3 regions of the Kitasatospora sp. NPDC051170 genome follow, and region 3 is predicted to be linked to each of the others. Evidence: riboswitches for the same ligand, from Rfam matches in the RefSeq annotation. Region 3 holds a riboswitch; each other region holds the start of a gene.
What was found. Region 3 has a riboswitch for cobalamin ahead of ACIBCA_RS34410 (cobalamin biosynthesis protein). Riboswitches for the same ligand answer to the same signal wherever they lie in the genome.

Region 1 (7,876 bases), on a different contig from region 3:
TCCGGCCGCGCGGGCCCGGCGGACCCAGTCGGCGAGCTCGGTGTGCAGGGCGGAGTCCGCGACGGTCTCCGGTTTGGCGAGCGAGCGGCGCACGAAGGTGCCCACGCCCCGGCGGCTGTCGACCAGCCCCTCCCGTTCCAGCTCGCGGTACGCCTTGAGCACGGTGTTGGGGTTGATCGCCGTGGCCTCCACCACCTCCCGCGCGGTGGGGAGTTGGTCGCCCGGGCGCAGCACCCCGAGCCGCAGGGCGCGCTTGGTCTGCTCCACGATCTGCAGGTACGGGGAGAGCCCGCTGTGTCGGTCGATGAGGTACTCGACCACGTTAGACCGCCATTTCACTAGTTATCTAGGGGAATCCTGCCCAGCCGCCCCGCCCGGCGTCAAGCCCGGCTCACGGAGTGGCCTTGACAAGGCGATTGGCGCCGTGATCACCATTCCACTAGTTAACTAGTGGAATGGTGATCATGCGATGATCGACAACCTGCTGGAGCGTCAGCCGCTCGTCCGCCCGGCGGCACCGGCGCCCGCCCCCATGGCCCGCAGGATCGGACCGAACGGGCTGGGCCTGGCCGTGGCCGCGCTGTTCTTCGGCCTGTACGTGCTGCTCTCGATCAGCCGGCACGAGCGGATGCTCAGCGCCGCCTTCGACCTCGGGATCTTCGAACAGGCCGTCCGCGCCTACGCTCACGGCCGGCTGCCGGTGGTCCCGCTCAAGGGCCCCGGCTACGACCTGCTGGGTGACCACTTCCACCCCGTCCTCGCCCTGCTCGCCCCCGCCTACCGGCTCTTCCCCACCCCCGTCACCCTGCTCGTCGCCCAGGCCGCCCTGATGGCGCTCGCCTGCCTGCCGATCACCCGCTGGGCCTACCGGACGGCGGGGCCGAGGGCCGCGCTGGTCCTCGGGTCGGCCTTCGGCGCCTCCTGGGGGATCGTCTCGGCCGTCGCCTACGACTTCCACGAGATCTGCTTCGCCGTGCCGCTGCTCGCCTTCGCCGTCGAGGCGCTGGGGGAGCGGCGCTGGCGGGCGGGGATGCTGTGGGCGCTGCCGCTGGTGCTGGTCAAGGAGGATCTCGGGCTCACGGTCGCGGCCGTCGGCCTGTACGTCGCACGGCGGGGCGGGCGCGGACGGCGCGGGCCCGGGCTGGCCGTGGCGGTGTTCGGCCTCGGGGCGACGGTCGTCGAGACGGCCGTGCTGCTGCCGAGGGCCAACCCGCAGGGCGTCTTCGACTACTGGCAGCAACTGCCGGGCTCCCACGCCGCGTTGCCGATGGCGCTGGTCACGTTCGGCTGGCCGCCCGTGAAGTGGCTGCTGCTGGCGATGCTCGCCGCCCCCGTCGCCTTCGTCGGCCTGCGCTCCCCGCTCGCGCTGCTCTGCCTGCCCACCCTGGCCTGGCGGCTCACCGCCTCCAACGAGCACTACTGGCAGCCGGGTTACCACTACAGCGCGATCCTGATGCCGATCCTCTTCGGCGCCCTGCTGGACGTTCTCACCCGCCGCCCGGGCCTGCGGCGACGCGCACTCGCCGTCTGCGCGGTCGTCGCCGCCGTCACCACCGTGGTGTACCCCCTGCGGGACCTGGCCCTCCCGGGCGGCTGGCACCGGCCCGCCCACGTCCGTACGGCCCACCGCCTGCTCGCGCTGATACCCGACGGCTCCCGCGTCGCCTCCACCAACCGCCTCGCCCCGATCCTGGTCGCCCGCTCCGAGGCCGTCGGCCTGGTCTGCCAAGATCCCGGACCGCTCTCCGCCGACCCGCCCGAGTGGGTCGCGGCCGACGCCACCGACCCGACGGTGAAGTCCCCCTGCGCCCGGGCGTCGACGGAGTCCGCCCTGGCCGCCTACCGCGCCGAGGGCTACCGCACGGTGGCCGAGGAGGATGGCATCCTCGTCCTGCGCCGGCCGTGAGGCGCCCGGAATGACAGGGCGTCAACGCACGCACTCCGCCGAGGATGCGGAATTCGACACCCAGCACCACGGAACCCGATCTATGCTGACGGAGCAGCTGGTTCGCCCTGTCCGCCAGGCAGGCGCGTCGCAAGAGGGAACCCGGTGAAGCCTTTCAACTGGCCAGTCCGGGACTGCCCCGCAGCGGTGAGTGGGAACGACCGCCGTCATACGCACTGGGCCCGGGAGGGTCTGGGAAGCGACGGCCAGTAGGAGGGCCCCCGGTCCGGGGGACGCGCCCGCGAGTCCGAAGACCTGCCCGCTGCCCGCGTGCGACCGATCGCGCGCGGAGATCCCGGTGACCTCGTGGGCGGGTCGGCGTGCACAGCGGACGGGCTCGCCCGGTCCGCCGGTTCAGCACCCCTTCGCGCCTTCGTCCCGTCCCCGGGGACCAGAGGAAACAGGCTCGCGAAGGAGAGTCCCTTGACAGCGAATCCGGCGAAGACAGCGAAATTCACGGCCGCGGCCGCCCGCGCCACCGTCCACGGCTACCCCCGGCAGGGCCGGAACCGGGAGCTCAAGAAGGCCGTCGAGGGGTACTGGAAGGGCACGGTCACGGCCGACGCCTTGCACTCCACGGCCGCCGACCTGCGCCGGGAGAGCCGGCGCCAGCTCGCCGCCGCGGGCGTCGAGGAAGTCCCCACCGGCGACTTCTCCCTCTACGACCACGTGCTCGACACCACCGTCGCGCTCGGCGCGATCCCGGCCCGCCACCGCGCCGCCGTCGCCGCCGACCCCCTGGACGGCTACTTCGCCATGGCGCGCGGCACCCAGGACGTCGCGCCGCTGGAGATGACCAAGTGGTTCGACACCAACTACCACTACCTCGTCCCCGAGTTGGGGCCCGACACCGTCTTCGTCGCCAACCCCGCCAAGGCCGTCGCCGAACTGCGCGAAGCCCTGCTGGCCGGCCACCGGGCCCGGCCCGTCCTCCTCGGGCCGGTCACCTACCTGCTGCTCGCCAAGCCCGCGCCCGGCGTCGCCGAGGACTTCCAGCCCCTCACCCTGCTCGACCGGCTGCTGCCCGTCTACGCCGAACTCCTCGCCGAGCTGCGCACCGCCGGCGCGGAGTGGGCCCAGCTGGACGAGCCCGCGCTCGTCCAGGACCGCACCCCCGCCGAGCTGAACGCCACCGCCCGCGCCTACCGCGAGCTCGGCGCCCTGGCGGACCGGCCCAAGCTGCTCGTCGCGAGCTACTTCGACCGCCTCGGCGCGGCCCTGCCCGTCCTCGCCAAGGCACCGGTGGACGGGCTCGCCCTGGACTTCACCGGCCCGGCCGCCGCGAACCTCGATGACCTGGCGGCCGCCGGAGGGCTGCCCGGCAAGCGGCTCGTCGCCGGGGTGATCGACGGGCGCAACGTCTGGATCAACGACCTGGGGAAGTCGCTGGCCACCCTGGCGACGCTGCTGGGCCTCGCCGGCACCGTCGACGTCGCGCCGTCCTGCTCGCTGCTGCACGTCCCCCTCGACGCCACCGCCGAACGGGAGCTGGACCCGCAGATCGCCCGTTGGCTGGCCTTCGCCCGGCAGAAGGCGTCCGAGGCCGCGCTGCTGGCCCGAGGGCTGCGCGAGGGCACCGCCGCGATCACCGCCGAACTCGCCGCCAACCGCGCCGACCTGGCCTCCCGCGCTGCCTCGCCCGTCACCCGCGACCCGGCCGTGCGGGCCCGGGCCGCCGCCGTCACGGACGCCGACGCCCGGCGGGCGCAGCCGTACGCGGCGCGGGCCGAGGCCCAACGGGCCAGGCTGGGGCTGCCGTTGCTGCCGACCACCACGATCGGCTCCTTCCCGCAGACCACCGAGCTGCGCACCGCCCGTGCCGACCTGAGCGCCGGCCGGATCGACGCCGGGGCCTACCGGGAGCGGATCGAGGCCGAGGTGCGCGAGGTGATCGCCTACCAGGAGAAGGCCGGGCTGGACGTGCTCGTGCACGGCGAGCCCGAACGCAACGACATGGTCCAGTACTTCGCCGAGCAGCTCACCGGCTACCTGGCCACCCGGCACGGCTGGGTGCAGTCCTACGGCACCCGGTACGTTCGCCCGCCGGTCCTCGCCGGGGACGTCTCGCGCCCGCAGCCGATGACCGTCGACTGGTTCCGCTATGCGCAGGGCCTCACCACCCGCCCGGTCAAGGGCATGCTCACCGGGCCCGTCACCATGCTCGCCTGGTCCTTCGTCCGCGACGACCAGCCGCTCGCGGACACCGCGCGGCAGGTCGCCCTGGCGCTGCGCGACGAGGTCACCGACCTGGAGGCGGCCGGGGCGGCGGTCGTCCAGGTCGACGAGCCCGCGCTTCGCGAGACCCTCCCCCTGCGGTCGGCCGACCGGGCCGCGTACCTGGACTGGGCGACGGACGCCTTCCGCCTGGCCACCTCGGGCGTACGGGCGGACACCCAGATCCACACCCACATGTGCTACGCCGAGTTCGGCGCGATCATGACCGCGATCGACGACCTCGACGCGGACGTCATCTCCCTGGAGGCGACGCGCTCCCACATGGAGGTGGCCGGCGAACTGGCCCGGGCGGGCTACCCGCGCGAGGTGGGCCCGGGCGTGTGGGACATCCACTCCCCGCGCGTGCCGAGCACGGCCGAGGCGGTGGAACTCCTGCGGGCCGGGCTCGCCGCGATCCCGGCCGCGCGGCTCTGGGTCAACCCCGACTGCGGTCTGAAGACCCGCGGCTGGGCGGAGACCAGGGCCTCGCTGGAGAGCCTGGTCGGCGCGGCCCGCCGCCTGCGCGGGGAACTCGAGGGCTGAGGCGCGGGAGGGGCGGGAGGGGCGGGCAGGGCCCGCCCCTCCCGGTGCGTCGGTCAGCCGGTCTTCTCGACGCGGGCGGCCCAGCGCTGTTCGACGTTGCTGAAGCGCCAGTACCCGAGGGCGCAGGCCCAGACGACGACGAACATGCCGACCAGGACGTAGCCGACGTTGTCCAGGCTGATGTCGGCGATCCAGGTGGTGACGGGGTCGGTGAGGTCGAGCTTCTCGTGCAGGACGTGGACGAGTTCGATGGTGCCGATGAAGAAGGCGACGGCGATCGAGAGGCCCGTGATGGTGAGGTTGTAGTAGACCTTGCGGACCGGGTTGGAGAAGGCCCACTGGTAGGCGAAGTTCATGAAGGTGCCGTCGAGCGTGTCGAACAGGCTCATGCCGCAGGCGAACAGCAGCGGCAGGCAGATGATCGCGTACCAGGGCAGGCCCGAGGCCGCGCCCGAGCCCGCCATCACCATCAGCGTCACCTCGGTGGCGGTGTCGAAGCCCAGGCCGAACAGCGCGCCGATGGGGAACATCTGGCCGGGGCGGCGGATGGAGTTGGTGAGGCGGCCGAGGATGCGGTTCATGAAGCCGCGCTCGTCGAGGTGCTTCTCCAGCTGCTTCTCGTCGAACTGCCCGGAGCGCATCGACTTGTAGACCTTGTAGATGCCCGCGAGCGCGAAGAGGTTGAGGGCGGCGATGAGGTAGAGGAAGGCGCCGGAGACGCTGGTGCCGACCAGGCCGAGCCACTGGTGGGTGGCCGACTGGTCGTCGATCAGGGTGCCGGCGATCTTGGCTCCACCCGCGACGAGGGCGGCCAGCACCATGACGATGCTGGAGTGGCCCAGGGCGAACCAGAAGCCGACGGAGACCGGGCGCTGCCCGTCCGCCATCAGCTTGCGGGTGGTGTTGTCGATGGCGGCGATGTGGTCGGCGTCGAAGGCGTGCCGCATGCCGAGGGTGTAGGCGGTGATGCCGAGGCCGACGCCGAAGGTCTCGGTCCCGATGGTGTAGTGGTTCGGCGCGATCAGCAGGAACAGCATGCCGAAGGCGACGAGGTGCATGGCGACGATGGCGCCCAGCAGGGTGGCGGTGCGGACGGTGTCCTTGCGCTGCCAGCGTGGCGGCAGGGGTAGGGCGGACGACGGGGATGCGTCGGTCAGGGTCATGACGGGCAAGCCTCTCCAGCTCCTCGATGGGGGGCGCCCCCGGGATGGGGGTCGTGCGCGCCGTGGCCGGTCTCCTGGCTTGCGGGTGGACCGCCGGACCCGCGTTCGGGCAGGGCGGAGCGCGCCCCCGGCTCGTCTTCCCGTGCGCCTCGCGGCGCCGGTGACTGCCCGCATCGGATGCGGGCGCGTCGGGGGCACTTCCCGTTCACAGTGGCGAGGGCCGCGCCGGAATCGGCCCGTTGAGGGGCGTCCACCGGTCTTCCCGTGCACCACGGCGGGCAACACCGTAGGCGGTGTTCACCATGATCGACAACCCTGCCCTCGATCCGCCGTCGATCCGCTATCGATCCGCCGTCACCAAACCCTCACTCAGTCCTTACTCGGCCGTCACTTGACCGTCACTCCGCCGCGAGGCGCGGCGTGCGGGGCGGCTCCGTGCGCCGGCTGCCCGTCGCCTCGAAGGCGGCGGCGAGGGTGAGCAGCGCGTTGTCGTCGTAGGCGCGGCCGGCGAGGGTCAGGCCGACGGGCATGCCGGTGTCGGCCATGGTGCCCATGGGCACGGTGACGGTCGGGATGCCGAGGTGGCGGGGCGCCAGGTTGCCGTTGGCGACCCAGACGCCGTTGCGCCAGCCGAGGTCGGCGGAGGCTTCGTTCACGTCCATGTCCGCCGGGGCGACGTCGGCGGCGGTGGGGAAGACCACGGCGTCCAGGCCGAGCCCGTCCATCCACTCCTCGAGGTCGACGCGGCGGGTCTCCTCCAGCCCGCGCAGGCCCTCCTCCAGGTGCGGCATGTCGGTGAAGGACGCGTACGGGCGCTCGCGCACGAAGCGCGGGTAGTCGCCGATGGAGTCCTCGAACCCCTGGTAGCGGCCCGGGAGTTCGCCGTCCTGCACGGGCCAGATGCGGTCGCCGTCCACCTCGGTCAGGGTGCTGAGGGCCGGGTCGCCGTTGGCGCGCAGGAAGTCGTCCCAGGCCCAGGCGGAGAGGTCCTCGATCTCGACGGTGAGGAAGTCGCGGCCGACCAGCCCCCGGGTGAACAGGGAGGGCGCGCCGGGGCGGTCGGACTCGTAGTTGGTCACGACGGGGAAGTCGACCTCGACGACCTCGGCGCCGGCGGCCTCCAGGTCCCGGCGGGCGGTCTCCCACAGGGCGATCACCGAGGGGCGGGTGTCGACGCGCTGCCCGGTCTGGCCGCCGATGCCGCCCTCGGGGTTGGTCCCGGCCTCGGGGTCGGCGTTGATGTACATCCGGGGCACGCCGAGGCGTTTGCCGGCGAGCGCGGCCCGGGCGGCCGGGGCGTCGGCGGGGGCGAGGTCCGGGTACGCGGCGGGGCGGACCAGGGAGGCGGCGGGCAGCGGGATCCACGGCTGGGCGCGCCACAGGTCGCCGCGGGTCTCCGGGTCGTCGGCCACGACGACGTCGAGCAGTTCGAGCAGGTCGGCCATGGTGCGGGTGTGCGGGACGACGACGTCCATGGTCGGGACGAGCGGCCAGTTGCCGCGCACCGAGATCACGCCGCGGCTGGGGGTGTAGGCGCACAGGGCGTTGTTGGAGGCCGGGGCCCGGCCGGAGGACCAGGTCTCCTCGCCGAGGCCGAAGGCGCCGAAGGAGGCCGCCGTCGCGGTGCCCGAGCCGTTGGAGGAGCCGGAGCCGTAGGCGCTGGTCAGCCAGTCGGCGCTGTACGGGCTCTCCGCGCGGCCGTAAACGCCGCGCTGCATGCCGCCGTTGGCCATCGGCGGCATGTTGGTGAGGCCGATGAGCACGGCCCCGCCCGCGCGCAGCCGCTCGATCGCGAAGGCGTCGCGCTGGGCGACGAGGTGCTCGAAGGCCGGCGAACCGGCGGCGGCGGTGAGGCCCTTCGCGAGGTAGCTGTCCTTGGCGGTGTAGGGGATGCCGTCCAGCGGGCCGAGGGTCTCGCCGCGCGCCCGGCGGGCGTCGGACGCCTCGGCCTCGGCGCGGGCGTCCGGGTTCATCACGACCATGGCGTTGAGGGCGGTGGCGGTGCCGGGCC
Region 2 (7,876 bases), on a different contig from region 3:
GGAGGCGGCGCGGCACCCGGACCGCCCAGCCCTTGTCGCGGAAGTGGCGCTTGATCTCGCCGACGATGGTCGGCGTGGCGTAGGTGGAGAACTCGACCCCGCGCTCGTGGTCGAAGCGGTCCACCGACTTGATCAGGCCGATGGTGGCGACCTGGGTGAGGTCGTCCAGCGGCTCGCCCCGGTTGCGGAACCGCCGGGCCAGGTGCTCGACCAGCGGGATGTGCATCCGCACCAGTTGGTTGCGCAGCTCGACGCGCTCCGGGGAGCCCTCGGGCAGCGCGGACAGCCGGACGAACAGCGCCCTGGCCGCCTCCCGGTCCGGCGCGCCGGACCGGTGCGAGCTCTGGGCGGGCACCGCGCCGTGCGGCTCCCCGGCCTCGTCCGCCGGCTCGGGCGGGTTCGGCGAGGAGTGCGACGGATCAGACGTCGGCTCGGTCGGCTGGCTCATCCGGTGGGCGTCCTTCGGGTGCGCTTCGTCGTTGGCGGCGAGGCCGGGAACGCTCGCCTGGGTCGGTACGGCAGGGCCCGCCGTCGCGAGGCCGGTACGGTCCAGATCACTCACGGCCATTCCCCCGTTCCGTTCCGGGAGCACCGGGGCCGCCGGCCCCGGTTTCGTCTCGTTGGTCGTACCGCCCGGGGGCGGTACCGGGAGCCGCCCGCCCCGCCCCCGGTGGGGGAGCGGCGGACGGCCCTTGCACGGGTGTTGCTCAGGGGCCGGCTATTGGTAGGCGGTGGGGCCGCCGCGCTTCTTGTGCAGGCTGATGGAGACGGTCTTGTCCTCGGCGACCGAGGAGTCGACCTCGCCGGCGAGCGCCGAGAGCACCGTCCAGGCGAAGGTGTCCCGCTCGGGGGCGTTGCCGTCGGTGGTCGGCGCGGAGACGGTGACCTTCAACGCGTCCCCCACCAGGCGGAACACGCAGGTCAACACGGAGCCCGGCACGGCCTGCTGGAGCAGGATGGCGCAGGCTTCGTCGACCGCGATCCTCAGGTCCTCGATCTCGTCGAGGGTGAAGTCCAGCCGGGCCGCGAGCCCGGCGGTCGCTGTTCGCAGCACGGAGAGATAGGCCCCGGCCGCGGGCAGCCGGACCTCCACGAAGTCCTGAACTCCGAGATCGTCGTCGATCTGGGACACCCTTGCCTCCTGGGTGGCGTGCTGTGCTTCCTTGGTACCCCGTGAAGGGGTTCGATGCCAGGTGTTCCCGCCATCGAGGTCGATGCCTTCCGCACACGGTGCGGGAGTTACTCATGGTAAGGCATTGCGACGCAGGGTGGCAGGGGCTTTGCCGGACTGCGCCGGTTGCTTCAGGAACCGGTCGTTCAGCTAGAGGTGCCCGGCCCTGGTGAGTGCCTCGCCGGTGAGCCGGTAGACCGTCCAGCCGGCCATCGGGACGGCTCCGAGGGACTCGTAGAAGTCGATCGAGGGCCGGTTCCAGTCCAGCACCGACCACTCGACACGGGAGTAGCCCCGCTCCACGGCGATCCGCGCCAGCTCCAGCAGCAGCGCCTTGCCGTGGCCGCCGCCGCGCGCCTCGGGGCGGACGTACAGGTCCTCGAGGTAGATCCCGTGGGTGCCGCGCCAGGTCGAGAAGTTGAGGAACCAGACCGCGAAGCCGACCGGCTCACCGGTGGCCTCGTCCTCGGCGATCAGGCCGAACAGCGCGGGCTCGGGGCCGAACAGCGCCTCGTGCAGCTGCTCGTCGGTGGCCACGGCCGCCTGCGGTTCCTTCTCGTACTCCGCGAGATCGCGGATCATTTCGCGGATGAGGGGGACGTCGCTGGCGACGGCGGTGCGGATCATGCCTCCGAGCGTACCGACCGGGCCCCGCTTCTCCCAGGGCCCGGCCGATGAAGATCTCGAGCTCAGCGGGCTTCCGGCGGATGGCCGAGGAACCGGGCCAGCGAGGTGATCGCCGCCGGGTTGCGGGGGCTCTCCACCAGGTCGACGTAGTCCATCACGAAGATCCGGTCGTTCCTGATCGCCGAGACGCCGGCCAGCGCGGGCAGGGACTTGAGGAAGTTCCGCTTCTCCTCGGCGCTCACCGAGCCGTAGTCGTTGATCACGATCACCTCGGGGTCGCGCTGCACCACGCTCTCCCAGCCGGCCGTCACCCAGGAGTCGTTCAGGTCGTGCATGACGTTGGTACCGCCGGCCTTGCCGATGATCTCGTCCGCGGCGGCGAACCTGCCCGCCGTGTACGGCTTGTCCTTCCCGCTGTCGTACAGGAAGACGGACGGGCGGCGCTCCGGCCTGGGGACGGCGTCGACCTGCGCCTTGAAGCGGGCGATCAGCCTGTCGGCGCGCTCGCGGACGTCGAAGATCTCGCCGAGGTTGGCCAGGTCGGTGTAGAGCGCCTCCAGCGGGTCCATCACGCCGCGCTCGGAGCCCTTGCCGCTGCGGCAGGACTCGGTGAGCACGTAGGAGGCCACGCCGAGGGCCTTGAACGCCTCCGGGGTGACGCCGCTGCCCTCGTCGAAGCCGTAGTGCCAGCCGGCGAAGACCAGGTCGGCCCTGGCGTCCAGGGCGATCTCCTTGGTGAGCACCTTCTTGGAGAGCCAGGTGGTCCTCTCGTACCCGTCCTTCCACTCGACGGTGTCGATCCGCCCCTTGTCCTCGGGCATCACGTAGCCGGCCATCCGGTCGGCGAGGCCGAGGGCGAACATCATCTCGGTGATGCCGACGTCGTTGGTGACCGTCCGGGCGGGCTTCTGCGCGAAGGTGAGCCCGGTGCCGCAGTTGTCGACGGTCACCGGGTAGTGCGCCGAGGAGCCGGAGGCTTCGTCGGTGGAAGCCCTGTCGGCGGGGGCGATCTCGGCGCCGCAGGCGGTGAGGCCGAGGGCGAGCAGGGTGACGGCGGCAAGGGCTTTGGTACGCAAGGGGGTTCTCCTCCCGGAGAGGTCGGCAGAGGTCGGCAGAGGTCGGCAGAGGTCGGCCGGCGAGCTCAGAGGCGGTCGAACAGCAACTGGAGGGCGCCGGTCAGCGGGTGCCGTACGGGCGTGGCCCGCACGCCGAACACCTCGGCCAGCAGCTCGGGCCGGAGCACCTCCTCGGGCGGCCCCGAGGCGACGATCCGGCCGGCGCGCAGCACGTACAGCAGGTCGCAGTGGGCCGCCGCCAGGTTGAGGTCGTGCAGCGCGGTGAGCACGGTCGGGCCGGCCTCGCGGGCCAGCGCCAGCACCTCCAACTGGTGGGCGACGTCCAGGTGGTTGGTGGGCTCGTCCAGCACCAGCAGCCTCGGTTCCTGGACGATCGCGCGGGCGATCAGCGTCCGCTGCTTCTCGCCGCCGGACAGGTGCAGGAAGCCCCGCTCGGCCAGGTGCTCCACGCCGACCCGGCGCATCGCCTCCGCGCAGCGCTCCGCCTCGTGGGCGCCGGGGCCGGACAGGCCCCGCCGGTGCGGCAGCCGTCCCATGACGACCACCTCGGCCACGGTGAAGTCGAACTCGGCCGAGTGCTCCTGCGTCAGCGCGGCCACCCGGCGGGCCGATTCGCGCGGGGTCAGCGCGTGCAGGTCGTCACCGTTCAGCCGTACGGACCCGCCCGCCGGGCGCAGCACCCGGTAGACGCAGCGCAGCAGCGTGGACTTGCCGCTGCCGTTGGGCCCGATCAGCCCGACCACCTGCCCGGGCGCGGCCCTCAGACCCACCTCGTGGACGAGCCTGGTGCCCGCCAGTTCGACGCTGACGCCCTCGACGAGCAGTTCCTCGGGGTTCGCCATCATCGCCCTCCCAGGGCCTGGCCGCGGCGGCGCATCATCAGCAGGAAGGCGGGCACCCCGAGCACGGCCGTGAAGACCCCGACGGGCAGTTCGGCGGGTGCCAGCAGGGTCCGTGAGGCGATGTCCACCCAGACCAGCAGCAGCGCCCCGGCCGGCGGCGCGACGAGCAGCACCCGGCGGTGCGAGGCGCCGACCAGCATCCGGGCCAGGTGCGGCATCAGCAGCCCGACGAAGCCGATCGCCCCGCTCACGGCGACCACGGTGCCGGTCACGGCGGCCGTCACCACGAACAGCTCGCGGCGCAGCCGGTCCGGGTCCACGCCGAGCGAGGCGGAGGTCTCGTCGCCCATCGCGAGCGCGTCCAGCCGCCCGGAGGCGCAGGCCAGGTACACCAGCCCGGCCAGGACGGTGGCGGCGGCGATCGGCACCGAGCCCCAGGTCGCGCCGCCGAGGCTCCCGAGCAGCCACATCATGACGTCCCGGGCGGCCTCGCCGCGGTCGGCGGCGAAGACCATCAGGGAGGTGACGGCGGAGAACCCGTAGGACAGCGCGGTGCCGGTGAGCACCAGCCGCAGCGGGGTGAGCCCGTACGCGGTGCGGGCGGCGAGGTAGACCAGCACCATCGCGGCCAGCGCGGAGGCGAAGGCGGAGACGGATATCGCCCAGATCCCGAGCGCGGCGAAGGCGCCGAGCAGCATCACGGCGTTGGCGCCGACCGCCGCTCCGGAGGAGATGCCGAGGACGAAGGGGTCGGCGAGCGCGTTGCGCACCAGCGCCTGCACGGCCACGCCGGTGGCGGCCAGGCCCGCGCCGACCACGGCGGCCAGGAGGGTGCGCGGCAGCCGGATCTGCCAGACGATCGCGTACGCGGCCGCCTCGTCGGCCTCCAGCCGGCCGCCCGTCAGGCCGGCGCCCAGCAGCCGCAGGACCTGCGGGACGTCCAGCCCGGCGGAGCCGAGGACGACCCCGCAGACCAGCGAGACCAGCAGGGCGAGGAGCAGCCCGAGCGCGAGGGGCGGGGCGGGTGTTCGGCGTGGGGGCGGGCTGGTGCTCACGGTCACGGGCGGCTGCGCCTTGCCTCGGGCCGGGGGCGCGCCGGGCCGGGCCGCCTGCCGGGCTGCGCCGGAGGGGGCCGTCCCCTCGCAGTCCACGGCGAGTCGTCGGGAGTACAGCGGCCGGGGGCGATCGGGCTGGCGGGGCCGTACGGGTACGGGCTCCGCTCACCGTTGCGGGTCAGCGCCGGACTCTCACCGGACTTCTCCCTCGGACGCCCAGGCAGCATAACAGCCACTCAGGCTAGGCAACCCTTACCAGGTTTGGCGGGGTGGGGCGGGGCGCGAGTCGGCGCGGCCGTGAACGCACGACCGCCCCCGTCCGGCGGTGCGGACGGGGGCGGCCGGGTGGCGACGCGTCAGGCTCAGGCCTGCTTGGTCTCCCAGAAGATCTTGTCGACCTCGGCGATCAGGTCCAGCAGGGCCTGGCCGGTGGCCGGGTCCGTCGACGCCTTCGCGGCCGAGGCGGCCTTGAGGGTGTCGTTGATCAGCTGGTGCAGCTGCGGGTACTTCTCGAAGTGCGGGGCCTTGAAGTAGTCGCTCCACAGCACCGAGATGTGGTGCTTGACGGCCTCGGCGCGCTGCTCCTTGATGATGATGGCGCGGGCGCGGAAGTGCGGGTCCTCGTTGGCCTGGTACTTCTCCTGGGTGGCCTTGACCGACTCGGCCTCCAGCTTGGCCTGCGCGGGGTCGTACACACCGCAGGGCAGGTCGCAGTGGGCGTGCGCGGTGACGCGCGGTGCAAACAGACGAGAGAACATGGGAGTCCTTCCTTAGATCGTCTTCCCGCGGCCGAGACTACCGCCACCCCCTCGTGGTTTCGCGATCGGGCGGTGGGCCTAGGGCAAAAGGCCGAGTCGCGCACGGGCCGCGGCCGAGTCGAAGCGCACGTCGAACCGGTGACGGTCCGTACGGCAGACTGGGGGCGGTCGGCGCGGGAGGAGGAGTCGTGGCGCGGAGCACGGGAGCGGAGGGCGTGGCCCGGGGCGGAGCGCTGCCGTTCGGGCTGGTCGACGTGGCCGGCCCGTCCATGGTGCCGACCCTGCGCGAGGGCGACCAGCTGCTCGTCCGCTACGGGGCGCCGATCAGGCCCGGGGCCGTGGTGCTCTTCCGGCACCCCCTCCAGCAGGACCTGCTGGTGGTGAAGCGGGCCGCCGAGCGCCGGGCGAAGGGCTGGTGGCTGCTCTCCGACAACCGCCCCGTGGACAGCGACAGCCGCTCCTACGGCGCCGTGCCGGACGAACTGGTCCTCGGCCGGGTGCTGCTGCGGCTGCGCCCCGCCCCGGCCTGGCTGGCGCCGGGGCGGCGGCTGGAACGGCTGCTGCTGGGCTCCCGGCTGGTACGGCTGCCGGGGCTGGCCCGCCGCCTCGGCGTCTGGGTCGAGGAGACCCCGTAGCGCCTCTCCTGGCTAGGACTGCTCAGGACTGCTCAGGACTGCTCAGGGCTGCTCAGGGCTGCTCCTGGAGCGCCGCCGCGGCCTCCAGGCGCTTGCGGGCGCGGTAGGCGGCCACGTTGGCGCGGGTGGCGCAGCGGTCGGAGCAGTAGCGCCGGGAGCGGTTGGTCGAGGTGTCCAGGTAGGCGTTGCGGCAGGGCGCGGCCTGGCAGATGCCGAGGCGGTCGGCGCCCAGCTCGGTGAGGTGGACGGCCAGGCCCATGCAGGCCACCGCGCTGAAGTGGGCGGTGGCGGTGGGGGAGTTGTCGGCCAGGTGCAGGTGCCAGCGCGGGCGGCCGGCGTCGTCCAGGAAGTCGTGGCCGGAGACCAGCGGGCTGACGGGGTACTCCATCAGCAGGCTGTTCAGCAGGTCGACGGAGCGGATCTCGTCCCCCTCGGCGGCGGACTCGAAGACGCCGCGCAGCCGGGTGCGCACGGCCCGCAGCCGGGGCACGTCGGACTCGTCCGCCAGGGCGGCGGCCCGGGAGGAGTCGGAGAAGAGGGCGCGCACCGCGTCCACCGAGGTCAGGGTGTCGGTGCCGCGCTCGGGCTCCTCGGTGTTCACCAGCCGAACGGCGAGGTCGGCGTACGAGGCCAGCTCCACGGCGGTCCTTCCAGGTTTCGGTAACGGGCTGACGGCATCCAGCCTATTACCTTGAGAGGGAAAACGTCGGCGCCCGGCAGGATCCGCCTGCCGGGCGCCGATCGTACGTGCTCAGAGCACCTTGGACAGGAAGGCCCTGGTGCGCTCGTGCTGCGGGTTGCCGAGCACCTCGCGGGGGTTGCCGGACTCGACGACCACGCCGCCGTCCATGAACACCAGCGCGTCGCCGACCTCGCGGGCGAAGCCCATCTCGTGGGTGACGACGATCATCGTCATCCCCTCCTCGGCCAGGCCGCGCATGACGTCCAGCACCTCGCCGACCAGCTCCGGGTCGAGCGCCGAGGTGGGCTCGTCGAAGAGCATCAGCTTGGGCTTCATGGCCAGCGCACGGGCGATCGCCACGCGCTGCTGCTGGCCGCCGGAGAGCTGCGAGGGGTAGCTCTTCGCCTTGTCGGCGAGTCCGACCCGCTCCAGCAGGGCCATGCCGCGCTCGCGGGCCTCGGCCTTGCTCTCCTTCTTGACCTGGACCGGGGCCTCCATGACGTTCTCGACGGCCGTCATGTGGGGGAACAGGTTGAAGCGCTGGAACACCATGCCGATGTCACGCCGCTTGAGGGCGACCTCGCGGTCGCGCAGCTCGTGGAGCCGGTCGCCCTTCTGCCGGTAGCCGACGAGTTCGCCGTCCACCCACAGGCGGCCGCCGTTTATCTTCTCGAGGTGGTTGATGCACCGCAGGAAGGTCGACTTGCCGGAACCGGACGGCCCGACCAGGCAGAACACCTCGCTCTGCCTGACCTCCAGGTCGATGCCCTTGAGCACCTCGACCAGGCCGTACGACTTGTGCACGCCCTCGGCCCGGACCATCGGCCGGTCGGCGGCCGGTGCGGCGTCCGCAGGGGTCTTGGTCAGATCGGTCATACGTGACCACCTCCCTCGAGCCCCGGGACGACGTCGTGCTCCTTCGGGGCCGGCTTTCCGGCGAACAGCCTGCGCACCCGCTGAAGCGGTGTCGGCGGCAGCGTTCGGTTCGCACCACGAGCGTAGTGCCGCTCGATGTAGTACTGCCCGATGG
Region 3 (7,876 bases):
CCCGCGCCCGAGGAGGGTGCGGCGATGACGAGGCGGGGGATGTCGCTCAAGACGGGGTCACCACTCGATACCGCGCTGGCCCTTGCGGCCCGCGTCCATGGGGTGCTTGACCTTGGTCATCTCGGTGACCAGGTCGGCGAGTTCGGTCAGCGCCTCGGGCGCGTACCGGCCGGTGATGACGACGTGCTGGCTGCCCGGACGGTCCTTGAGGACCGCCGCGACCTCCTCCGGGTCGATCCACCCCCAGTGCATGGGGTAGGTGAACTCGTCGAGCACGTAGAAGCGGTAGGTCTCGGCGGCGAGGTCGCGCTTGACCTGCTCCCAGCCCTCCTTGGCCGCCTCCTCGCTGGTCATCTCCTGCTCGGCGGAGCGCTGGATCCAGGACCAGCCGGAGCCCATCTTGTGCCAGTCGACGCTGCCGCCCTCGCCGGAGGCGCCGAGCACGCGCAGCGCGTTCTCCTCGCCCACCTTCCACTTGGCGGACTTCACGAACTGGAACACCCCGACGGACCAGCCCTGGTTCCAGGCCCGCAGCGCCATGCCGAACGCGGCGGTGGACTTGCCCTTGCCCGGTCCGGTGTGCACGGCGGTGATCGGCTGCGTACGGCGCTGACGGGTCGTCAGGCCGTCGTCGGGGACGCTCTCGGGGACACCCTTGGGCATGTCGGCTCAGGCCGCCTTTCGCACGGTGGAAACGGAACGGTTCTCGCGGACGAGCGAGGCCACGCCCTCGGCGCGCAGCTCGTCCAGGCTGACGGCGGTGCCGCCGAGCACCCCGGCCAGGGTGCGGGCGAGGCCCAGGCGCACCGGCCCGGACTCGCAGTCCAGCACCACGCTGGCCGTGCCCTGCGCCGCGAACAGCGAGGCGGCGCGCCGGGACTGGGCCAGCGCGTCGCGCCCGCCGGTGGCCCGGCCGTCGGTGACGAGGACGAGCAGCGGGCGCCGGTTCGGGTCGCGCAGCCGCTCGACCCGCAGCACGTCGTGGGCGCGCAGCAGCCCGGCGGCCAGCGGGGTGCGCCCGCCGGTGGGCAGGGACTCCAGCCGGGCCGCGCCGACCTCCACGGAGGAGGTGGGCGGCAGGGCCAGCTCGGCGCCGGCGCCCCGGAAGGTGATCATGCCGATCTTGTCGCGCCGCTGGTAGGCGTCCATCAGGAGGGACAGCACCGCACCCTTGACGGCGCTCATGCGCTGGCGCGCGGCCATCGAGCCGGAGGCGTCCACGACGAACAGCACCAGGTTGGACTCCCGCCCCTGGCGCACCTGTTCGCGGAAGTCGTCCTTGTGCAGGACGAGCGCCCGCCCGTCGCGCCCGCGCGCCACCTGGTGCGGCGCGGCGGCCTGGAGGGTGGCGGTCAGGTGCAGCCGGCTGAGCGTGCCCTGGGGGCGGCGGGCGCGGATGGTGTGCCCGCCGGTGGTCTCGGCGGGGGAGCGGCGGCCCTGGGCGCCGTGGCCGGTGCCCTTCACGGTGAACAGCCGCGTACGGTACGGGTCGTTGGCCGCCACGGGCGCCGACTCCCGCGCGGGGGCGGGGTGTTGGGCGGGCATCGCGGGGACGTCGACCTCCGGGGAGGAGTCGGACGCCTCCGGTCCGCCGCCTTCGACGGGCTCCGGGGCGCCGCCGCCCCCGTCCGGCCCGCCCCCGTCCGGCCCGCCGCCCTCCGGCCCGCCGCCGTCGGGGCCTTCCCCGGGCCCGTCGCCCTCGGGCTCCGGGTCCGGTTCGTCGTCCCCGTCCGCGGCGTGCTCCTCCAGCGTCCGGTCCAGCTGCTCCTCGTCCAACCCCGGCGCGTCGAACGGGTTGCGCCGCCGCCGGTGCGGCAGCGCCAGCTGCGCGGCCTTGCGGACGTCCTCCTCCAGCACCTCCGTACGCCCCGCCCAGGCGGCCAGCGCGACGGCGGTGCGCGCCATCACGATGTCCGCGCGCAGCCCGTCCACCTCGAACGCGGCGCACACGGCGGTGATCTGACGCAGCGCCACATCCGTCAGCTCGACGGACGGCAGCAACTCCCGCGCGGTGGTGATGTGTTCGGCGAGCTCCCGCTCCTGCGCCGCGAACCGCGCCGCGAAACCGGCCGGGTCCGCGTCGTACGCGAGCCGCCGCCGCACGACCTCGGCGCGCTCCGAGGGCTCCCGGGTGGCGGCGATCTCGACGGTGAGCCCGAACCGGTCGAGCAGCTGCGGCCGCAGCTCGCCCTCCTCCGGGTTCATCGTGCCGACGAGCAGGAACCGCGCCGCGTGCCGCACCGACACGCCCTCGCGCTCGACGTACGAGCGGCCCATCGCGGCCGCGTCCAGCAGCAGGTCGACGACGTGGTCCTGGAGCAGGTTGACCTCGTCGATGTAGAGCACGCCCCGGTGCGCCTTGGCGAGCAGCCCGGGCTCGTACGCCTTGACGCCCTCGGCCAGCGCCCGCTCGAGGTCCAGCGAGCCGACGATCCGGTCCTCGGCCACGCCGACCGGCAACTCGACGAGCTGGGACGGCCGTTCGCGAACATCGAAGGAGTCGTGCGGCCCGTCCGGGCACTGCGGGTCGACGGACCCCGGCTCGCAGGCGAAGCGGCAGTCGTCCACGACGGTGATGGACGGCAGCAGCCCGGCCAGCGCCCGCACCATGGTGGACTTGGCGGTGCCCTTCTCGCCCCGCACCAGCACGCCGCCCACGGCCGGGGAGACCGCGTTCAGCAGCAGGCCGAGCCGCAGGTCGGCCATGCCGACGATCGCGGTGAACGGATAGCGGACGTCACTCATGCGTCACTCCCAGTCGTTGCCGTTGTCGTTCCCATGGCCACGGGCGAAGGCGCCCCCGGCGGCAGGAACGGCAGCGATCCGGCCGCCGGCACCCCGCCCTCGATCAGCTTCCACAGCGCGTCGGTGTCCGCGTGCTCCTCGATCAGGTCGCCGAGGCGGTCGAGCCGCGATTCCCGGGCCGCCGCGAAACAGGTGTCCGGCGCGGGGATGAACGCACGCCCCGCCAACTCGGCGACCTCCCGAAGGAGTTCACGGCGGAACCCGTCGTTCTCCAGCGCCCCGTGCCAGGTGGTGCCCCACACCGAGCCGACCCGGCAGCCGTCCAAGAACGGCGAACCACCATCGACCGACACCACCCCGTGGTGGATCTCGTACCCCTCCACCCGCTGCCCGTACGCGGAGCCCACCGGCCGCGCGAGCACCTTCTCCACGCCGAACCGCACCCGCGTCGGCAGCAGCCCGAGCCCGTCCACGGCGCCCGCCCCGGACTCCACCTCGTCCACGATCGAGCCCGCCAGCATCTGGTAGCCGCCGCAGACGCCGAGGACCGGCAGCCCGGCCGCCGCCCGCGCCTTGAGCGCCGGCTCCAGCCCCCGCTCCCGCAGCCAGGCGAGGTCCGCCACGGTGGCCCGGGTGCCGGGCAGCACGACCAGGTCCGCGTCGGCCAGCTCCTCCGGCCGCGTGGCCCAGCGCACCAGCACGCCCGGCTCCTGGGCGAGCGCGTCCAGGTCGGTGAAGTTGGACAGCCGGGGGAAGCGCACCACGGCCACCCGCAGCACGTCGGCACCCAGCGGCCCGCGCCCGTCGGAGGCGCTCCGGTCCACCACCGTCGACAGGTCCAGCGAGTCCTCGGCGTCCAGCCACAGCCCGGGCAGCATCGGCAGCGTGCCGAGCACCGGACGGCCGGTCAGCTCGCGCAGCATCTCCAGCCCGGGCGCCAGCAGCCGGGCGTCGCCCCGGAACTTGTTGACGAACCAGCCGGCCACGTGCCGCTGGTCCTCGGCCGACAGCAGCGCCAGCGTCCCGTACATCGCGGCGAACACCCCGCCGCGGTCGATGTCCCCGACGACCACGACGGGCAGGGCGGCGGCCGTGGCCAGGCCCATGTTGGCGATGTCCCGGTCGCGCAGGTTGATCTCGGCGGGCGAGCCTGCGCCCTCGCAGACGACCACGTCGAAGCGCGCCCGCAGGTCCGCCAGGCACTCCAGGGAGCGCTCCAGCAGGACGGGCTTGCGCTCCCGGTAGTCCAGCGCGCCGACCTCGGCGACGGGCCTGCCGAGCAGCACCACCTGGCTGCGCCCGTCCGCGCCGGGCTTGAGCAGCACCGGGTTCATCGCCGCCTCCGGCTCGACGCGGGCGGCCTGCGCCTGCATCGCCTGGGCACGGCCGATCTCGGCGCCGTCCAGGGTGACGAAGGAGTTCAGCGACATGTTCTGGGCCTTGAACGGCGCGACCCGCACGCCCTGACGGACCAGCCAGCGGCAGATCCCGGCCGTGACCACGCTCTTGCCGGCGTCCGAGGTCGTCCCCGCGACCAGCAGCGCGTTGCTCATCTACCTACCCCTCCACAGCCGCAGGGCCAGGTGCCCCGCGACGGACGTACCCAGCGCCAGCGCGCCCACCCGCCGCGACAGCGTGCAGGCCCGTTCGATGTCGTCGACCGTCACCGGCCGCAGCTCCTCGCCCAGGACGGGCCGGTGCTCCACCCGGGTGCCGTACTGCAGCGTCCCGCCCAGGCGCACGCCCACGGCGCCCGCGAAGGCCGACTCCGCCTGGCCCGCGTTGGGGCTCGGGTGCGAGGAGCCGTCGCGCCGCCAGACGCGCCAGGCCGTACGGGGCTCGGGCGCGGCGGCCACCGTCAGCAGCGCGGTGAGCCGGGCGCCCGGCCAGCCCGCCACGTCGTCGAGGCGGGCGGAGGCCCAGCCGAAGCGGGCGTAGCGGGGGGAGCGGTGGCCGACCATGGCGTCCAGGGTGTTGACAGCGCGGAAGGCCAGCAGTCCGGGCGTCCCGGCGATGGCGCCCCAGGTCAGCGCGTTGACGACGGCGTCGGCGGTGTTCTCGGCCACGGACTCGACCACCGCGCGGGCGATCTGCTGCCCGTCGAGCGCGCTCGGGTCCCGCCCGCACAGGTGCGGCAGCCGCTCCCGGGCGGCGGCGAGGTCCCCGGCGGCGAGCGAGCGGCCGATGGTGCGCGCCTCCCGGGTCAGCGAGGTGCCGCCGAGCACCGTCCAGGTGGCGGCGGCGGCCAGCGCGGCCCGGCCCAGCGGCCGGCGGCCCACCGTACGGTCCAGGGCCAGCGCGCCCGCCGCGACGGTGCCCACGCACAGTGCCGTGTACGCGGCGCCCGCCGCCCGGTCGTCGCGCCACAGCCGCCGCTCGAGGCGGCCCGCGGCGCTGCCGAACAGCGCGACGGGGTGGCCCCGGCGGGGGTCGGCGAAGCGGGAGTCGGCGGCGTAGCCCGCGACGGCGCCCAGCGCGAACGCGGCGGCGCGGGTCAGCGGGCGCATACGACCGGAGAGGGCCTGAAGGTTCGGGCAGCCTGCATCGCGTGGGTGTCCTCACTCAGGGTCCGCGCCCTGGCTCGACGTAACGGCGGCGAGAGTCTCCTGGCTTCCGGGTCGGACGCGCGCCCGGGCCTTCCAGCGGCTTCTGACGGCCCGCCGTGGCGAAATTCCGGGCGTGCTCCCCGGTGACAGTGGCGGGACCGCGCCGGATTCGCACCGGCTTCCTCTCCATGCCTCCGATTGGCCCCGAAATCCCACCACGCCCTCCGACGGGGAGTCAACCGAGGTCACGGAGGGTTTGGTCACACGATCGGCCCGGCCCGGTGGCCGCCCCCACCGGCGGCCGGGTGAACTGGTGCTCGACTCACATCGGGAGCAGCAGAGCGGGGAGTGGATATGCGTTGGGGAACCGCGGCCGTCGTGGCGGCCGCCGCCGTGGGTGCCGGGGCCGCCGCCGTGCTGGTGATCGGCCGCCGGGCCTCGGAGCGGATGGTCCGCCCGGAGACGGTCGTCCTGGAGTCCGGCCCGGTCCACGTCAAGAGCCTCGGCGCCGGCCGGGCCACCTTCACCCGGCGCCCCGAGACCCTGATGCCCGGCCGCTGGGCCGTGGAGTGGGCGGACGGCGGGCACGCCGTGGTCGGGGAGGTCCTCCACGGCGACGAGGAGGGCGTCACCCGCCGCCTGGTCCGCGCCGACCGCGGCACCCTCGCCCCCGGCACCGAGGTCCGCTTCACCCCGCGCGTACTGCTCGGCGACCCGACCGAGGCCCTGGGCCTGCCCTTCACCGAGACCGCCGCCGAGGGAGAACTCGGCGCCCTGCCCGCCTGGTACCTCGGCGGCAAGCGCGGCACCTGGGTGATCCTCGTCCACGGCCCCGGCGCCGACCGCGGCCAGGCGCTGCCCGTGCTCCCCGTCCTCGACCACCTGGGCCTGCCCGCCCTCGCGATCACCTACCGGGGCGACGAGGGCGCCCCCGCCTCCCCGGACGGGCTCAGCCACTTCGGCGAGACCGAGTGGCGCGACGTCGAGGCCGCGATCCGCCTGGCCCTCGACAACGGCGCCGGCAAGGTGATCCTCTACGGCTGGTCGGTCGGCGCGACCATGGTCCTTCAGGCCGCCGCCCGCTCCGCCTGGCCCCACGCCATCCGGGGCCTGGTCCTGGACTCCCCGGTGCTCGACCTCCCCGGCTCCGCCCGCCGCGACGCCCGCCGGGCCGGCCTCTCGAGCACCGCGGCCGAACTCGGCGCGCTCGCCGCCGAAGGCCGTACGGGGGTCGACCTCGCCGACTTCGCCCGCATCGCCGAGGGCACCGACCTGCGGGTGCCCACCCTGCTGCTCCAGAGCCCGGACGACACCGTCGCCCCCCTCGGCCCCGCCGAGCACCTCGCCACCGTCCGCCGGGACGTGGTGAGCCTCAAGCTCTTCCCCGGCGCCGACCACGCGGCCCTGTGGAACTCCGCCCCCGAGCACTACACCGAGCTCCTCCGCCGCTGGTTCACCCCCCTCCTGTAGAGCGCCTTCGGTCACTCGAAGTGACCGTCCGTACGGCCACCGCGACAACCCGGCATGTCCCCGCCACACGTTTCCGGCCAGGCGGTTTGCCTCTGTTGCCCGATCTTGCGGAGGTGCTGTAAGCGCGTGGTCGGTCGTACGGACAACCGGATGTGACAGAAGGCCCGTGCAAGGGGAAGACTGCTCGACGTGACGTCTCGGAACCCGCGCGACCGTGATGCCCCGCTCCAACCGACGATCGGTACCGGTGCGACGGTGACCCGTCTCCCCGGTACGGCCCAGCGGCCCACCGACGGCAGGCCGGGCCGGGCCGCCGTACCCCGTCGGCGAGGGCCCGCCCCGGCCCCCGGGCGAGGCCGGGTTCCGGTGCCCGAGGGCTTCCCCGCACCGGCCGAGCTGGCGCCCCTGGCCCGCCGGATGCTCGTGGACGCCGTCCGCGTCGCCCGCTGGGCCGGCGAGCTGGACGAGGTCGACAAGCGCGGCGAGCTGCTCCCCGACGACGCCCGCGCCGCGGGCCGCGCCCTGGCCATGACGGTCGGCGCGGCGGCCAAGGCGTGGGGTCAGGCGCTGCTGGTCGGCCTGGTGGAGGCCCGGGACGCCGGCGCCGGCCCCGGCTGGCGCCTGCACGCCTGGGAGCACGACGACGAGGCCGTGGTGCGCGGCTGGTCCGCGATGTTCGACGCCTGGACGCTGCTGGCCCCCGTGCCGCCCGCCGCCCTGCGCGGCGTCTTCGCCGTCCTGGCCGGCCAGGCCGTGGACCAGGCCCCGCAGCTGCTGTCCTTCCTGCACCTGGTCGCCGGGCCCGTCCCGGACAGCGAGCTGCTGGAACTGCTGCGCCGCGGCCTGGACGAGCGCCGCGTGGGCGGAGCCGCCGGACCGGGCCTCTCGCCCGTGCCGCACGCCGCCTCCGCCGTCTCGGCCGTGCGCGGCACCTGCCGCGAGCCGCAGATCGACACCCCGGCCGCGCCCTCGGACGTGGCCGCCGTCCTGGACTGGATGCTGGACGGCCTGGCGGCCGTCGGCGCCGTGGTGCGCCGGGACGAGGCCGCCGAGCTGTCCCCGCTGGGCCACTGGGCCGTGCGCGCCAAGCTGGAGGAGATCTGCACGGTCGCCCA

Region 1: another riboswitch for cobalamin. It lies ahead of metE (5-methyltetrahydropteroyltriglutamate--homocysteine S-methyltransferase); the one in region 3 lies ahead of ACIBCA_RS34410 (cobalamin biosynthesis protein).
Region 2: another riboswitch for cobalamin. It lies ahead of ACIBCA_RS06600 (FecCD family ABC transporter permease); the one in region 3 lies ahead of ACIBCA_RS34410 (cobalamin biosynthesis protein).

What each region holds. Positions count from the first base shown of each region.
Region 1 covers NZ_JBITFA010000001.1:456,861-464,736, reverse strand. Annotated here, with positions in the region: gene ACIBCA_RS02110 (GntR family transcriptional regulator) at 1-321, opposite strand, end outside; gene ACIBCA_RS02105 (DUF2079 domain-containing protein) at 470-1,906, shown strand; cobalamin riboswitch at 1,988-2,223, shown strand; gene metE (5-methyltetrahydropteroyltriglutamate--homocysteine S-methyltransferase) at 2,369-4,702, shown strand; gene ACIBCA_RS02095 (HoxN/HupN/NixA family nickel/cobalt transporter) at 4,756-5,865, opposite strand; gene ACIBCA_RS02090 (amidase) at 6,264-7,876, opposite strand, start outside.
Region 2 covers NZ_JBITFA010000002.1:664,258-672,133, forward strand. Annotated here, with positions in the region: gene ACIBCA_RS06575 (SigB/SigF/SigG family RNA polymerase sigma factor) at 1-562, opposite strand, end outside; gene ACIBCA_RS06580 (anti-sigma regulatory factor) at 719-1,132, opposite strand; gene ACIBCA_RS06585 (GNAT family N-acetyltransferase) at 1,322-1,798, opposite strand; gene ACIBCA_RS06590 (ABC transporter substrate-binding protein) at 1,861-2,874, opposite strand; gene ACIBCA_RS06595 (ABC transporter ATP-binding protein) at 2,940-3,719, opposite strand; gene ACIBCA_RS06600 (FecCD family ABC transporter permease) at 3,716-4,771, opposite strand; cobalamin riboswitch at 4,878-5,026, opposite strand; gene sodN (superoxide dismutase, Ni) at 5,134-5,529, opposite strand; gene sodX (nickel-type superoxide dismutase maturation protease) at 5,718-6,164, shown strand; gene ACIBCA_RS06615 (CGNR zinc finger domain-containing protein) at 6,217-6,804, opposite strand; gene ACIBCA_RS06620 (amino acid ABC transporter ATP-binding protein) at 6,916-7,722, opposite strand; gene ACIBCA_RS06625 (amino acid ABC transporter permease) at 7,719-7,876, opposite strand, start outside.
Region 3 covers NZ_JBITFA010000023.1:93,782-101,657, forward strand. Annotated here, with positions in the region: gene ACIBCA_RS34390 (cobyrinate a,c-diamide synthase) at 1-50, opposite strand, end outside; gene cobO (cob(I)yrinic acid a,c-diamide adenosyltransferase) at 58-663, opposite strand; gene ACIBCA_RS34400 (putative cobaltochelatase) at 670-2,745, opposite strand; gene ACIBCA_RS34405 (cobyric acid synthase) at 2,742-4,298, opposite strand; gene ACIBCA_RS34410 (cobalamin biosynthesis protein) at 4,299-5,252, opposite strand; cobalamin riboswitch at 5,345-5,477, opposite strand; gene ACIBCA_RS34415 (alpha/beta hydrolase family protein) at 5,646-6,761, shown strand; gene ACIBCA_RS34420 (hypothetical protein) at 7,128-7,876, shown strand, end outside.